Spartinivicinus marinus: one gene and its partner. The protein of the gene in region 1 interacts with the protein of each later gene in a pairwise test. Links are inferred from orthologs where the notes say so. Each region holds a gene or a part of one and is shown on either strand. Other genes may lie near its edges. The genes, in order: dprA and recA.

Evidence for each region.
Region 2: the proteins of dprA (region 1) and recA interact in binary tests that used the Bacillus subtilis proteins (3 or more experiments, as listed by UniProt). The link is inferred for Spartinivicinus marinus from one-to-one orthologs.

What each region holds. Positions count from the first base shown.
Region 1 is NZ_JAPJZK010000001.1:2,663,867-2,671,413, reverse strand. The notes cover bases 1,696-4,672. They hold dprA (DNA-processing protein DprA), read right to left. Parts: upstream 3,788-4,672; coding sequence 2,603-3,787; downstream 1,696-2,602. Other genes in these bases: OQE68_RS11900 (LysM peptidoglycan-binding domain-containing protein), read right to left, coding at 3,872-4,672; purE (5-(carboxyamino)imidazole ribonucleotide mutase), read right to left, coding at 1,949-2,455; tsaC (L-threonylcarbamoyladenylate synthase type 1 TsaC), read right to left, coding at 1,696-1,932. Also shown: aroE (shikimate dehydrogenase), read right to left, coding at 1-348; hemF (oxygen-dependent coproporphyrinogen oxidase), read right to left, coding at 375-1,283; more of tsaC, read right to left, coding at 1,378-1,695; more of OQE68_RS11900, read right to left, coding at 4,673-4,900; def (peptide deformylase), read left to right, coding at 5,562-6,071; fmt (methionyl-tRNA formyltransferase), read left to right, coding at 6,207-7,190; 16S rRNA (cytosine(967)-C(5))-methyltransferase RsmB, read left to right, coding at 7,190-7,547. UniProt on the Bacillus subtilis protein: Protein that helps load RecA onto ssDNA during transformation. Binds cooperatively to circular ssDNA, is able to bridge different segments of DNA. Favors the loading of RecA onto SsbA- or SsbB-coated ssDNA and formation of RecA-DNA filaments.
Region 2 is NZ_JAPJZK010000001.1:879,009-886,405, forward strand. What follows is about bases 4,571-7,397. They hold recA (recombinase RecA), read right to left. Parts: upstream 6,582-7,397; coding sequence 5,559-6,581; downstream 4,571-5,558. Other genes in these bases: OQE68_RS04250 (beta-ketoacyl synthase chain length factor), read right to left, coding at 4,571-4,788; OQE68_RS04255 (regulatory protein RecX), read right to left, coding at 5,040-5,498; pncC (nicotinamide-nucleotide amidase), read right to left, coding at 6,746-7,234. Also shown: OQE68_RS04215 (glycosyltransferase family 2 protein), read right to left, coding at 1-234; OQE68_RS04220 (ApeI family dehydratase), read right to left, coding at 231-572; OQE68_RS04225 (AMP-binding protein), read right to left, coding at 647-2,098; OQE68_RS04230 (COG4648 family protein), read right to left, coding at 2,092-2,664; OQE68_RS04235 (acyl carrier protein), read right to left, coding at 2,772-3,017; OQE68_RS04240 (phosphopantetheine-binding protein), read right to left, coding at 3,033-3,287; OQE68_RS04245 (lysophospholipid acyltransferase family protein), read right to left, coding at 3,299-4,051; more of OQE68_RS04250, read right to left, coding at 4,051-4,570. UniProt on the Bacillus subtilis protein: Multifunctional protein involved in homologous recombination, DNA repair and competence.

The DNA of each region.
Region 1 (7,547 bases):
TTGTTGGTTAATTTCTAAATCAGTTACCAAGCCTACACCATCTGTATTATCACCGCACAATTGATTTTCTTGATCAAGCCAAAGGGTATTAACAGCTCCAGCCCGCTTAGCAGCCTCGGTTAACTGCTGAGCATAATGCCAAGCATTTTGTTTAAATGGCACCGTGACATTAAGGCCTTTACCGCCTTGAGCAAAGAAATCTTTTATGGTTTCCTCAAAGGCTTCTAATGGGGCTAGCAGTGTATTATAGGTTAAATCTTGGTTGGTTGTTCCTGCAAACAACTGGTGAATAACAGGGGATTTACTATGAGCAATAGGATTACCGACAACTGCATATTGGTCTGTCATGTTCTACTCTCCTCTCTATAATCACTCTATATCCACTCTTTATGAATTAAAAATTTTTCATAAAGCTCTGCTTCCAAGCTGCCTTGTTGTGGTTGCCAGTTATATTCCCAGCGCACCTTTGGTGGCAATGACATTAAAATTGATTCGGTTCTACCACCAGACTGCAAACCAAATAGCGTACCCCTGTCGTATACTAGATTAAACTCAACATAGCGGCCACGACGGTATTCTTGGAAAGCTTTTTGTTGTTCGTTATAGGCCTCGTTTTTACGCTTTTTCACAATTGGCTGATAAGCCTTAATATAGCTATCACCTATGCTTTGCATGAACTGAAAGCTTTTGGCAAACCCCCACTCATTTAAATCATCAAAAAATAAACCACCAACACCTCTTGGTTCATTACGATGCTTTAAGAAAAAGTAGTCATCACACCATTTTTTATAATGAGGATAAACATCATTGCCAAAAGGCTCACAGGCTTCTTTGGCCGTTTGATGCCAGTGTTTACAGTCTTCTTCAAAACCATAGTATGGCGTTAAATCATAACCACCACCAAACCACCACACTGGATCAGCACCTGGTTTTTCCGCCATAAAAAAGCGAACATTAGCATGAGAAGTGGGCACAAAAGGGTTATGAGGATGAATAACTAACGATACCCCCAATGCCTGAAAACTACGTCCCGCTAATTCTGGTCTTGCAGCGGTTGCTGATGCTGGCAAGCCTGCACCAAATACATGAGAAAAATTAACTCCCCCTTTTTCGATGACAGCGCCATTGCTAATCACCCGAGTACGACCACCGCCTCCTCCTTCTCTTTGCCATTCATCCTGCTGAAATTTCGCTTCACCATCTTCTTGTTCTAATGCACGACAAATATTGTCTTGCAAGTTAAGAAGATAATTTTTAACGGCTTGAATATCTGGCTGAGTCACAATGGCATCCACTATTGAGGGGTTCTTGCAAGAAGTATATTTAATCGGAAGGAGAGATGGCCATCAAGAATAAAGTTACCCACAGCGAAGGGTATTACCGTAATATTTGGTTAGTAATCAAATCCCTAATCTGCGATGGCTTAGTCTGATTACCCCGCTCTCCAGAAACAACTGCATCCAGTTTATCACCAAACTGTTGCCTAACTGCCTGCTCAGTCTTTAGTTCTGGCTCACCAGCTAAATTAGCTGAGGTGGAAATAATTGGCTTTCCTATCAACCGACAAAGTTTCGTTACAACAGGATGATCACTTATCCGAATTGCAACAGCACTGTGTTCTCCTTTAACCCACTGCGGCACCCAATTCTCAGGATCAGGAATGAGCCAGGTAACAGGGCCAGGCCAACTTGCTTTAAGCTGTGTCAGTTGTTCAGCTGTTACAGACTTAAGTAATGGCTCAATCTGACTTATATCAGCTGCAACCATAATCAACCCTTTTTCCATAGGGCGCTGTTTCAGCTTAAGGATTTCCTCTACTGCTGTCTGCTGCCAGGGGTCACAACCAAGCCCCCATACTGCTTCAGTAGGATAAGCCACGACACCGCCGCGGTGCATAGCACTCACGGCGGTCTGAAATACATCAGCTGTCATAAATAATAAGAGGATGCTAGCCGTTTAGTTGCTTTTGCAAAGCTTCGTTTTTTGCTAACACTTCTTTAGCATTTTCTGCACGATCAGCTTTTAAACGCTCAGCTAAATCTGCGTCAGATACTGCAATGATTTGTGCAGCAAGGTAGCCAGCATTTTTTGCACCCGCCTTACCAATTGCCACTGTTGCAACAGGAATACCACCAGGCATTTGTACTGTAGACATTAATGCATCTAAGCCATCTAGAGGGCCTGCATCAATTGGCACGCCAATAACTGGCTTAATAGTTAAAGATGCAACTACACCAGCTAAGTGAGCAGCCATACCTGCACAAGCAATAAAAGCAGCACAACCACGCTGATCAGCACCTGTAACATATTGATGAGTAGCATCTGGAGTACGATGAGCTGAGTGAACCCGCACTTCATAAGGAATTGACAGTTTTTTCAAAACTCCAATTGCCGCTTCAACTTTTGGAAAGTCTGAGTCAGACCCCATTAAAATGGCCACAAAAGGCTTAGCCATAGTTAGCACCTCATTAGCAAGTCAGCAAAAAAGAAACGCAAATTACCCCACCCCAATCAGGGATGCAAGACTAACCAGTTGGTTAGGTGTTATTAATAGTTCTACTCTATATTCTTCTGGTAAGCATTTTATAATACTCACCAGTGTTTAAAATTGTTGGGTAGGGTTTCGTACTACCCCACCTGGCACAGAAGCAATAAACCCTTGCATCTCCAGTTCCAGCACCAGATTATTAACATCATTTGCAGCTAGCCCAGTACGCGCCATAATCATATCCATAGAAGTGGTTTCATCACCAATAGCGTCTAAAACCTGCTGCTGATTAGGGTCTTCCAGCACTAATGGTTGAATGACTGGCTGCTCTTCAGGTTCTTGGGCCTCTACAGCCTGACACGCTCCCCTAACAACAGAATAAGTATTTAAGCTATGCTTTAGCTCTTCCCAGATATGCTCAACACTATCAACCAGCTTAGCACCTTGTCGAATTAATTGATGGCACCCTTTACTGAGTGGATTATGGATAGACCCTGGAATAGCAAAAACCTCTCGCCCTTGCTCCGCAGCTAATCGTGCCGTAATTAATGAACCACTTTGCAGTGCTGCTTCAACTACTAGCACCCCCAGCCCAAGACAACTGATAAGACGGTTCCGACGTGGAAAATTACTTGCCTGTGGTTTAGTGCCTAAAGGAAATTCAGAAATTAATAAGCCACTTTGACTAATTCGTTCGGCTAATGCTTTATTTTTTGCGGGATAAACCAAATCTAAACCAGTACCAACGACAGCTATTGTGTACCCTTCTGCATCTAAAGCACCTTTATGGGCAGCTGCATCAATGCCATCTGCCAAGCCACTGGTGATAGTAAAACCGCCTTTCGCCATCGTATTAGCAAAGTGATAACTATTTTCCTCGCCACTTTTGGATGGATGGCGACTACCCACAATAGATAGTTGTGGCATCTCTAATAAATCTGGGTTACCAACAGCAAATAATAAAGGGGGCGGGTCAGTTAAGTGGCTAAAAGCACTCGGATAACCCTCATCAATACAGGAAATAATATGATGGTTAGGATGCTCTAGCCACTGCGCCGTTTTTACCAGCAATGACTGCAGCTGATCATACTCTTTACCAGAACCTTGCTGAATTTCTCGTATTATTTCAATACTTTTAGGGGGTAAATAGTCAGACAGTTTGCTGGCAGATTGCTGCAATGCCAGTGAAGGACTACCAAATCGTGCTATTAACTGACTAAAACGGTTAGCACCAACACCGGATACAGAGTGCAACAGCACCCAGTCTGACAGTTTTTGCCATGTTACTTGTTTAGACACGTTTTCTGTTCTTTAGCAGGGAGGGATGGGGCAATATGCCCCAGACTTTATGAAATTACTATACCCAAAGAGCTGGGTATCTATTCAAGGATTAATGACGCCATCTCCCGTTTTAATTGGTTGTGTTGCCTTCAACACCACCGCATAGCTCACCTTCTCAAACGGACGATATATCATCAATAAGCCCACTTCATCAGGTGGCATATCGACATATTGTTTAGTTACGTGATCTTTGATAACTAACTTTTTGGTAATAGACATGATATTACCAGTCTCTAATCCATCACGAGTACCACGGTTAATCACCACATTATCAAACTGGCCAATTTGGTTAACCCCACCAACCACAGCTAGAATTTCACCCTCAATATCTTTTTTAGGTGAGCTTGGGTGGAAGACTGGCTGCAAACGACGTTCTTCCGTTTCCAGCATTCTGTCACCAATTCTGATTTCACTATTACTCTCAGTAATATTGATTGTGGCAATATCATTAGCAACGTCTTTTATTTCACCAACCCCAATATCCATCACCATTACACCTAAAAACTCATTAGTTTTTGGGTCAGTAAATCGCTCTGCACGGCGGAAAATACCATAAGCTGATGCATCGTCTTTAAATTCGCCACGAGCATAAATGAGGTCATTAACGCCATTAATAATCCGCTCTTGCCGGCTGGAAATTACATATGGAGCTTTTTCAATAACATCTTCATCATCAATTATACGACTTCGGTCCATGAAACTATTAATAGCATTCAATGGAATAGCAGGGATTGCCGATTTAATTGGAGTTTTACGAATTTTCGGGCTCAGCTTAATCACTCCCCCGGCCCCTCGCTTACCAATAGTCAGATAAGGTTTACCATCAATATAAACCAAGTTTATCTGGTCTCCTGGATAGATAAGGTGGGGGTTTTTAATAATTGGATTTACGTGCCAAATTGCAGGCCACATCCAGGGCTTAGTCAGAAAACGGTTAGCTATATCCCACAACGTATCACCTTTTTTCACGGTGTAAGAGTTAGGATGATCAGCTCGGATGGGATTTTCAGCAGCCACGGTTGAAAAGCTGACCAGGCAGGAAAAAACAACCCCAAGAAGCGATTTCCTCATGGTGTTATCCTTTATTGTTACTTATCATGTTGGCATTCACCACCCGTTTAAACCCTGTAAAAAAGGGAAAACAAGCAGCATTGATTATTTCATTTCAAATATACTAGTCTGAAAAATTTACCAAACCACAGAAATATTCAGACTACTGCTGTAAACAACTAACGATTGGAGCAAAGACTCCCCCTCTCCAAACTGTTCACTGCGCTGGTTAATCACAACAGTCAGCTAACAAGTAAAACGCTTGTCTTGCACAGCACCCAGATTCAGCTACAAACAGTTACTTAAGCTACTTTCAATTACTTAAGCTACTTTATTAAAGAAAACAGTCAGACAATCTATCTATATACAAAATACCAACTATCTATAATAAGTCTCTTATAGCATTAGAAACTGTTCACACTCTCTATGCGCAATATAGCGCACTCATTAAAGGAATACAGGGTATCAACACCAAATTTTGTGAAATAAGCCACTCTTATAAGCTGGCATAATTACATATTAGCAACTGATATAGTGAATAGTACTCTAAACTTTAGATTTTCTATTTAAGACTCTAGAGTGATCTCTCTATGATGGCTTAAGTGTTCGCTTTTCAGTCATTGCCAAGCTAGCTTATCAACAATAAAATTAGCTATAACGATTTTCGAGGATATCAAGCAGAATGGCCGTTTTAGATATTTTAGAGTTTCCTGATTCACGCCTAAGAATCAAAGCTACACCAATAGAAAAAGTAGACGACTCTATTCGCAAGCTAGCCAATGACATGCTAGAAACTATGTATCAAGCACCGGGTATTGGCTTAGCTGCGACCCAGGTAAATGTTCATAAGCGGATAGTTGTTATTGACGTTTCTGAAGACAAAAGCCAGCCATATGTACTCATTAACCCTGAGTTTAAAGTACTAACTGACAAGCTTGACCATATGCAAGAAGGTTGCTTATCAGTACCTGGCTTTTATGAGGATGTCACCCGTCCAGAAAGAATTAAACTCACCGCACTAAATCTGGATGGTGAACAATTCACCATGGAGTGTGAAGGGTTACTGGCGGTATGTGTTCAACACGAAATTGACCATCTTAATGGAAAACTGTTTGTTGACTATATATCGCCATTAAAGCGTAATCGAATTAAGAAGAAGCTAGAAAAACAGCACCGTTTTCAAACGGCGTAATAGCCAAAGACACTGTATTTTAAAAATGCTATTACACTAACTAGTTGCCATATGAAGCTGTCTTGATATAGATTTATCGATTTAGGGTTGTTGCCAAGCGACAACCCTTTTTTATTTGACTATAACCAAGATTCCATGAGCATAAAGCCACTACGCATCGTTTTCGCCGGTACCCCGGAGTTTGCTGCTATCCATTTACAAGCTTTACTGGATAGCCAGCACCAAGTCATAGCTGCTTACACTCAGCCAGATCGTCCTTCTGGGCGTGGCAGAAAGCTAACCCCAAGCCCAGTTAAAGTATTAGCTGAAGCCCATCAAATACCCGTATTTCAACCTACCAGTTTAAAGTCAGAAGAAGCACAAACGGAGTTAGCCAGCCTTAACGCCGATGTGATGGTCGTAGTCGCTTATGGTTTATTACTGCCAAAAATCATTTTAGAAACACCTCACTACGGTTGTATTAATGTCCACGCTTCTTTATTGCCTAAATGGCGAGGGGCTGCCCCCATTCAACGAGCAATTGCTGCAGGGGACAAAGCTACAGGTGTCACCATTATGCAAATGGATGTTGGGCTGGATACTGGTGATATGCTCACCATCAGTGAGTGTGAAATATCTGATCAAGAAACAGGTGGCTCATTACATGACAAGTTGGCTGAAATTGGTTCACCAGCACTTCTAAAAACTTTACAACAAATAGCTGATGGTCAGTTGCAACCTAAAGTGCAAGATCATGAAAATGCCAGCTACGCACACAAGCTTTCCAAACAAGAAGCTCATATTAACTGGGAACAGTCAGCGACTGAGCTTGATTGTTTGATTCGCGCTTTCAACCCTTGGCCAATTGCCTTTACTGAACTTGATGGCCAGCGTATTCGAGTTTGGGAAGCAAAGCCTTTGGCTGTTAATGGAAAGTCCTTAGCTATTCTTTCAGCAAATAGCTCTGATCAAGCACCTGGCACTATTATTTCTGCAAACAAAGAAGGGTTAGATATTGCCTGCGGTAACGGCACTTTACGTATCACCAGGCTTCAGCTTCCCAACAGTAAATCAATGAGTGTTCAAGAACTTTTGAATAGTCGTAAAGAGCAGTTTCAACCGGGAGTTAAGTTAAGCTAATGTCAGACCATCAGCCGGTGCGAATGGTTGCAGCTAAAGCCATTAAAGAAGTTATTAACCAAGGCCAGTCACTTAGCCAAATATTACCTCAATACAGTCAGCAAGTAGCACCTATAGATCGTAGCCTATTACAAGAGCTGTGCTACGGTACGCTACGCTGGTATTTTAGATTATCTTCGTGTAGCAAGCAGTTGCTGGCAAAGCCACTAAAAAGTAAAGATGCTGATATATTTGCACTGATTTTGCTTGGTCTATATCAGCTGGTTTACACCCGGATTCCAGCCCATGCAGCCATCGGTGAAACAGTAGGTACCTGCCAGCTACTTAAAAAAAACTGGGCAAAGGGTTTAGTTAATG
Region 2 (7,397 bases), 1.8 Mb from region 1 along the record:
TGCCAGTCCTTGTTTAACAGCAGCGCCTTTTCCCTGGTTTCTCGCCAGCGTCACAAGTGTTAAGCCTGGATTATCCTGCTTGAGCTGGGTTAATGCTTGCTTGGTAGATTCATTACTCCCATCATCCACTACAATACAAGGCAGGTTAAGTGTATTTATGCCATCAATAACCCCAGCAATGGTTTTACTGTGATTATAAATAGGGATCACTACACAAGGGGTAAACTCGCTCAAGGATTCCCCCATACAATCCGACCGGAAGAAAATACGTGTTCTTTATTGGTAAAACTGAATTTTGTTTTACCACTAGCTAAGCGTTCCAAACTCAAATACAAAGTGGTAGGCGGCATGACCAATTGCTGAAACTTGATGACTTCCAGTTGCTTAACTGATGCCTGACCTAAACCCAATTGCAGGGCAAAATGAATGGCCCAATCAACCTGCACCACCCCAGGCAACACTGGTTGATTAGGAAAATGGCCTGCAAAGTGGGGCAACGATTCGGTAATTGTCAATACAACCGTAGCCTGTTGGTCTGCTTGCTGTTCAATTGAGTAGTCTGGTAATTCCATCGTTCACATACCCTTCGCGAATTGCTGTGAGCATATACCGCTTTTGCTTTACACCTAGCTTTCACCTAAAAAGCTCATTGTTTCTCAAATAGCGCAGTTAAGGCGCTTACAGACATTTTACCTTGGCTATTTTCAGGTAATTGATTCACATACCGCCATTTTTTGGGTAGTAGTGTCCGCTCAAAGTGGTTGCTTAATAATTGAGTAAAGTGCAAATTCAGTGACCTTTTACCCAGCTTATGCAGCTTTTCCTGCCCTGCTGTCGTTAATACAATCGCTACCCCTACTTTGGCTCTCGCCCCTGTCTGCAAGCCAACAGCAGCCACTTGGCTGACTTCCTTACATTGTTGCAACACTGCCTCTAGTTGGGCCAGCGATAATCGCTTTTCTTCAATTTTTACAATTCGGTCAGCTCGCTCTTTTAAATAAAACTGCCCGTCTTTTTGTAGCTCAATCATATCACCCATCACAAAGTGGGAATGATCTGAACTAATAAAAGGTGAACTAACTTGTAAACAACCTGTTTCACAATCCTTGCTAACAGCACAGCGAGGCAAAGGAGTCCAAGCGGAGTTTTCCTGAGATTGTTGGCGCCAGGCTACCCCCCCTGTCTCTGTACTACCCAGTATTTCAACAGGCAACTGCTGTAGTCCATCAACTATTTGCCTAGCAACCTGGTAGTCCAGTTTTCCACCTGAAGACACCACCATCGCTAACGATTCAACCGGGCTGTCAATTGCATCTGGCAATCGTTTTAACAATGCAGGGCTGGCTATCCAGACAACTCTTTCAAACTGGCGGGAAATGGCTAGCAGCTCTTCTGGATAACTAACCAGTGGGCTGAAAATAGGGCTACCAATGGTGAGAGGCCATAAGATTTTAAATAAAAAGCCATATATGTGCTGATGGCTAACTGTCGATATAAAAACCGCTTGCGACGTGTTTTCTCGCCATAAACCATTAAGCACAGCGACTTCATCAATCAGCTGACCAAATTGCTTGGCTATCAGCTTAGGCTTGCCAGTCGTACCTGAGGTATAAAAAAACAACGGCTGTTGACAGCTCACCGAAAACAACTGTTGCTTACTCAGATCAAGTATTTCTTTAGGGTCTGACAATGCTTCTAAGACTACAGGGATATGATGATCATTGCCGGTGGCTAATGAAACATCGGTTAATAATGTATAATTTTGAGAAATTAAGTCGTTAAAAGTAGCTGTTTGTTTATTGGGAATAATCACTATCGCTAAGCGAGTTTTCAGTGCCGCTAATAAGGCAATAATAAAATGTACCGAGTCATCACAATAAATGGCCCAGCCTTGAGTATTTACCCTATTACTCAACTTTTCTGCAAAACCTTCAACCGACTTTAATATGGTGGCAGTTGTCACTGTTTGCCCAGCATTCAAATAACCAACGGGTCGCTGAGTTAAATTACCGCTATTAATTAGCTTTTCGAGCTGCTTAAAACAGGCTGGCTGCCAATTTTCATTAGGAATCAAACCTGCTGCACTATCATTCAACACTGTTGATTCCTTTTCTTTACTTGTTGCCTAACACACCACTCACCGGCAAATAACAACCCCATTAATAAATAGGCAATAAAGCCGTTATACCAAGTCCAGACAGCAAAAGAACAATAAATTGCCGTAAATGCGGCAATTAAACCATTCACCGCAAAAAAGCATACCCATACCATGGTTACCTTTCGAGTGTAGGCTATTGCTTCATCAGGTAAGTCTGGTTCCTGCAATCTAGCTAATCGCTCAATCATTGAGGGTGGAGATTTCAGCGTAACACCAAAAATAACCAACATAATAATATTCATAACTACAGGGTATAGCTTTAATGGCATTTCATGGTTCAACACCATTGTGCTCAGTGCCAAGAAAAAAATAGCAACTCCGCCCCACAATGCAGGCTTAAGCAACTGAAGATTATTACGCACAACACGGCTCAATGTCAGCCGTGCCATAATCAGGATAAAGAGTAGTAACCCTATCCACCGAGGTTCTAAATACTTTAACCCCATTAGCACAATAACCGGATAAAGTACCCCTAATATAGCAATAAGCCCATTCAACCAGCGCATCAGCAATCCTTGCTGATCTTTGGTTTGAATGGTGCAGCGATAATAATACTGAGTGATAAATTCATAGAATGGCTGCTACGCAATACATACTTTTAAATGAGTTGCCGCTATTTAACTAACTGCTCAACAGCATTGACCACATCATTGACTGTTCTTACGGCTTTAAACTCTTCAGGCTTAATTTTTTTATTGGTCAGTTCTTGCAGCATAATGACTAAGTCAACCGCATCGATACTATCGAGATCAAGCTCTTCATATAAGTTTGCTTCAGGAGCAATGTCCGCTTCATCAATTTCAAACTTATCAACCAATATTTCAGTAAGTGCAGCTAAAATATCCTGACGAGATTGCATGGTTTACTTCCTCTCTTACTTATTTGCTTCAATAAAGGCAGCAAGGCTATTAATGGATGCAAAATGCTGCTTATTATCTTCAGCATTGGCTTCGATTTTAATGTTGTAGCGCTTTTTCAACGCTAAACCAAGCTCCAATGCATCTATTGAATCCAGCCCTAATCCCTCAACAAATAATGGTTCGTCATCAACAATATCTGCAGGCTCTACATCTTCTAAATCCAACACATCAACTATTAACGTTTTTAACTCTTCCTTTAAGCTAGACATAACTACTACCCTTATGTGTACTGACTTTCTAAATACCGGGTTAATTGCCTAGTGGCCCGAGGCAGCTCATTTACCTCGGCTAAAAACGGCTTAATTTCCACTAAGTGTTTAACCTCAACTAAAAACTTCACTTTCCGATCAGCAACCTGATACCACTTTTCTTGTTTGGTTAAAGTGGTTGGCTGACAGCTAATGTCAACTAAGCGAATATCTGCTTCTGCCCTTAATGCAATATTAGCTGCCCCTCGCTGAAACCGAATAGCCTTGCCTGGTGTGGTTCGAGTTCCCTCAGGAAACAAAATTAAACAGCCCCCTTGGTTTAATGAGGCTCTACACTGGTTAATTAATGTTTCTGGGTCTTGATTACTGATATAACCGGCTGCTTTCACAACCCCTTTTAATAATGGATTATGCCAAAGCGCCTGCTTCACCACACAGTCGGCTTGGGGCAAAGCTGCTATCAGTAACACCACATCCAATAAAGAGGGGTGATTTGCAATAATAACACGTCCCTTATCAGCTCTTAGATTTTCCAGCCCTTTAATTTCATAACTCATAACACCTAAGTAATCTAAAACTTTGAGATAAAACCGAAAGCTACAGCTGATCAACCGTTGAGCCCGATAACGTCGTTGCCACTGATCACGCCACACCAAATTAATCAGAGGAAAAGCCAGCAAGGCAAGTAGAAATCCACCCAGGCCAAACAATAAAAAGCTAAAGCCAGTGGCTAGCACCCGCCAAATTAAATAGAGCTTTTTCATTACAACTGCTCGTACTTCCACACCATTCGGTCGGTAGATACTTGGGTGTGTTGCTGGCCTAATAATAAAAATCGAATAAATGCTAAAGCTGGCGATGATATTGAAGGCTTGCTCTCAATCTCTGTCTTTTGATAACTCATCTGAATAGGTGTACCACTTTGCTGGGATAACATCATTCCCACACTAAAACAGGGATTAGGCTCATCCTGAAAAGCCTGATAAAAATCAGGTAATGGCATATGGGTAAAGATCAACAAAACTCTATCTACCTCAGCAATAGATAGTTGTGATACAGCCTCAATTAAACTATTTGGAAAAGTATCTTTACCCGCTGCAATAGCCGTTGTGGCAGCATTATCCTTGAATAACACACCATACCAGCCTGCGGTGCTGTTATGCACTGATAAGCCAAACTCTGTAGGTGATAACGGCTCATCTATAGCCAGTTGTTGCAGCATATGTTGCATCCGCTGGGCCTCACCATGGCGGCTGGCAAATATTGTGCGGACCGAATCAATTTCAATTTTTTCCAGACACTCTTGCGCAACCGTTAAGGCCATTTTAGCCTGCAAACTCAGCCTGCGCCGTTGCCTAGCTGGTAGCCAGTCTAGTGTTGGCTGTTCTTCAGTTGCAGGCATACTGGCTGCACTCTCAGCCCATTGCTGCCACGCTGTTTGACTATTCAGGCCTGGTGCCCAAGCACACCAGTTTTCAATTGAAAAAGTTAACTGCTGCATAATAATTGAGACTAGTGTTATCTCCCAATTTAAGTGGACTTAAGTGGGCAAAGCCACCTATAGCGATTCCCACTTAGTTTGGTAGGCGTTTCAAAGGGTGGTAGTAATACACTGCATAATAGCCAATTTAATAGCAGACCAACAAAAAGCGGGCACTATATCATATCCCCTGTTTTTTTGTGAGTCTCGCAAAAAAAATTGCTGTTTAAGGCGTAACATAGCCAAAGCATTCGAGAAGAAGGGTATAAAGGTTAAGATTCAGAATGAGTTGTAAGAGCTTGTTGGATTATTTCGAAATCAAACCCACGTTGAATTAAATAGCGCTGTTTTTTCGCTATTAATACCAGATCACTTGGTTCTGGGTTAAACTTTTTTGCTAGTGCTGCCCTTGCTAACTGAAGCCAGTCAACATCCTGATTGACTTTTAATACCTGCTCAACAAGTGATTGATCAATTCCTTTTTGCTGCATTTCTAGTTGAATCCGCTTAAGTCCTAGTCTTTTTTCAATACAGCGTCGAAAAATCATTTCCGCAGCGCGCTGATCAGACAAATAGCCTGCTTCCCTTAGCTCTTCCAGCACAAGCTCTACTTGTTCACCAGCAAAGGTACGTGATTTCAATTTTTGTTTTAATTCTTGAGCAGAGTGCTCACGACGAGCAAGCAGCCGTAAAGCTGCTTGTCGTATTTTTTGAGGTGAGGAGTTGTTCATCTATAAACTATTAAAACACTAACCAAATACTGCTAATAGCAATACCTACTGCCCTAGCAACTACACTTCTTCAGCAACAGCTTCTTGTGACAGGGCTTCAATGCCAAAGTGCTGGCGAATTTTCTGTTCAATTTCCGTCGCTATCTCTGGATTGTCTTCTAAAAACTGAGCAGAATTTGCCTTACCTTGCCCAATTTTATCGCCGTTGTAGGAGTACCAAGCACCGGCTTTATCAACAACGCCTTGCTTAACCCCTAAGTCAATCACTTCACCCATATGGTAAATACCTTTACCATAAAGAATTTGAAATTCAGCCTGTTTGAATGGTGGCGACACTTTATTTTTGACGACTTTTACTCGAGTCTCGTTACCAACCACTTCATCGCCCTGTTTAACTGAGCCAATACGACGAATATCCAACCGGACCGATGCATAGAATTTCAATGCATTACCACCCGTTGTAGTTTCAGGGCTACCAAACATAACGCCAATTTTCATCCGGATTTGGTTAATAAAAACAACCAGACAATTCGCTTGCTTGATATTACCAGTGATTTTACGTAACGCTTGAGACATTAACCGGGCTTGCAAGCCAACATGGGCATCCCCCATATCGCCTTCAATTTCTGCTTTAGGTGTTAAAGCTGCTACCGAGTCAACAATGATCACATCCACCGCACCTGAGCGCACCAGCATGTCAGTGATTTCCAATGCCTGCTCACCCGTATCAGGTTGAGAAACATACAGATCATCAACATTTACCCCTAGCTTTTCTGCGTAATTAGGGTCTAATGCATGCTCGGCGTCAACAAACGCACAGGTAGCACCTTTGCGTTGTGCTTCAGCAATCACTTGCAGGGTTAGCGTCGTTTTACCTGAAGACTCAGGGCCAAAAATTTCTACTATACGACCTTTGGGTAGGCCACCAATGCCCAAAGCAATATCCAATGACAATGAACCAGTGGATATGGCAGGAATTGCTTCACGCTCATGGTCACCCATGCGCATGATGGCACCTTTACCAAACTGTCGTTCAATTTGACTTAGCGCTGCATTAAGCGCTTTCTTTTTGTTATCATCCATTAACTCACCTCATAAGCTATAGATTTAATTTAACAGCAGATTTAATGTAACAACCTGGGGGTTCAATCTAGACACTGTATATTTAAACAGTATTATTTCATACAACTCTATACTCAGCCAGCAAAATTTGCAAAAAAGTTAATCAATATTTTTTAGTAACACCTTTAATTATTAAAGTGTTCCAATATGCCTTTTAAAGCTTCAACTACTGCTTGCTCTCTAACTTGCTCTCGATCACCCGAAAAGTGATAACAACGACTTATTGCGGGCTGCTCATGGAGTTGCCAGGCAACCCATACAGTGCCCACTGGTTTTTCGGCACTCCCACCGTCAGGGCCTGCAATTCCGCTGATCGCAACAGCAATATCTGCTTCACTATGAGCAAGCGCTCCATCGACCATTTCCATTACTACAGCTTTACTGACTGCACCAAACTGGATTAACGATTGCTGTGAAACCTCCAGCATTGATCGCTTTGCTTCATTAGAATAAGTAACAAAGGCTCCTTCAAACCAGCTTGAGCTACCAGCAATGGCAGTAACGGCCTGCGCGACCCAGCCACCAGTACAAGACTCTGCAGTAATCAACTTCAGTTGTTGATTAATTAAAAATGCACCGACTTGCTCAGCAAGTGCTTTTATTGCATCACTCATCACATTTCACTTTTGAATTAAAAGGTTAGTTGTCGACTATTCAACCAGTGAAGCGTATATATACAACAATTGTTTTCACAAACCTATCTTATCAATAATTAAGTTACGCCTGAGTCTTAATCTAACGCCATTAATTGCGTAGAATTACCGCCCGATTTCTTGT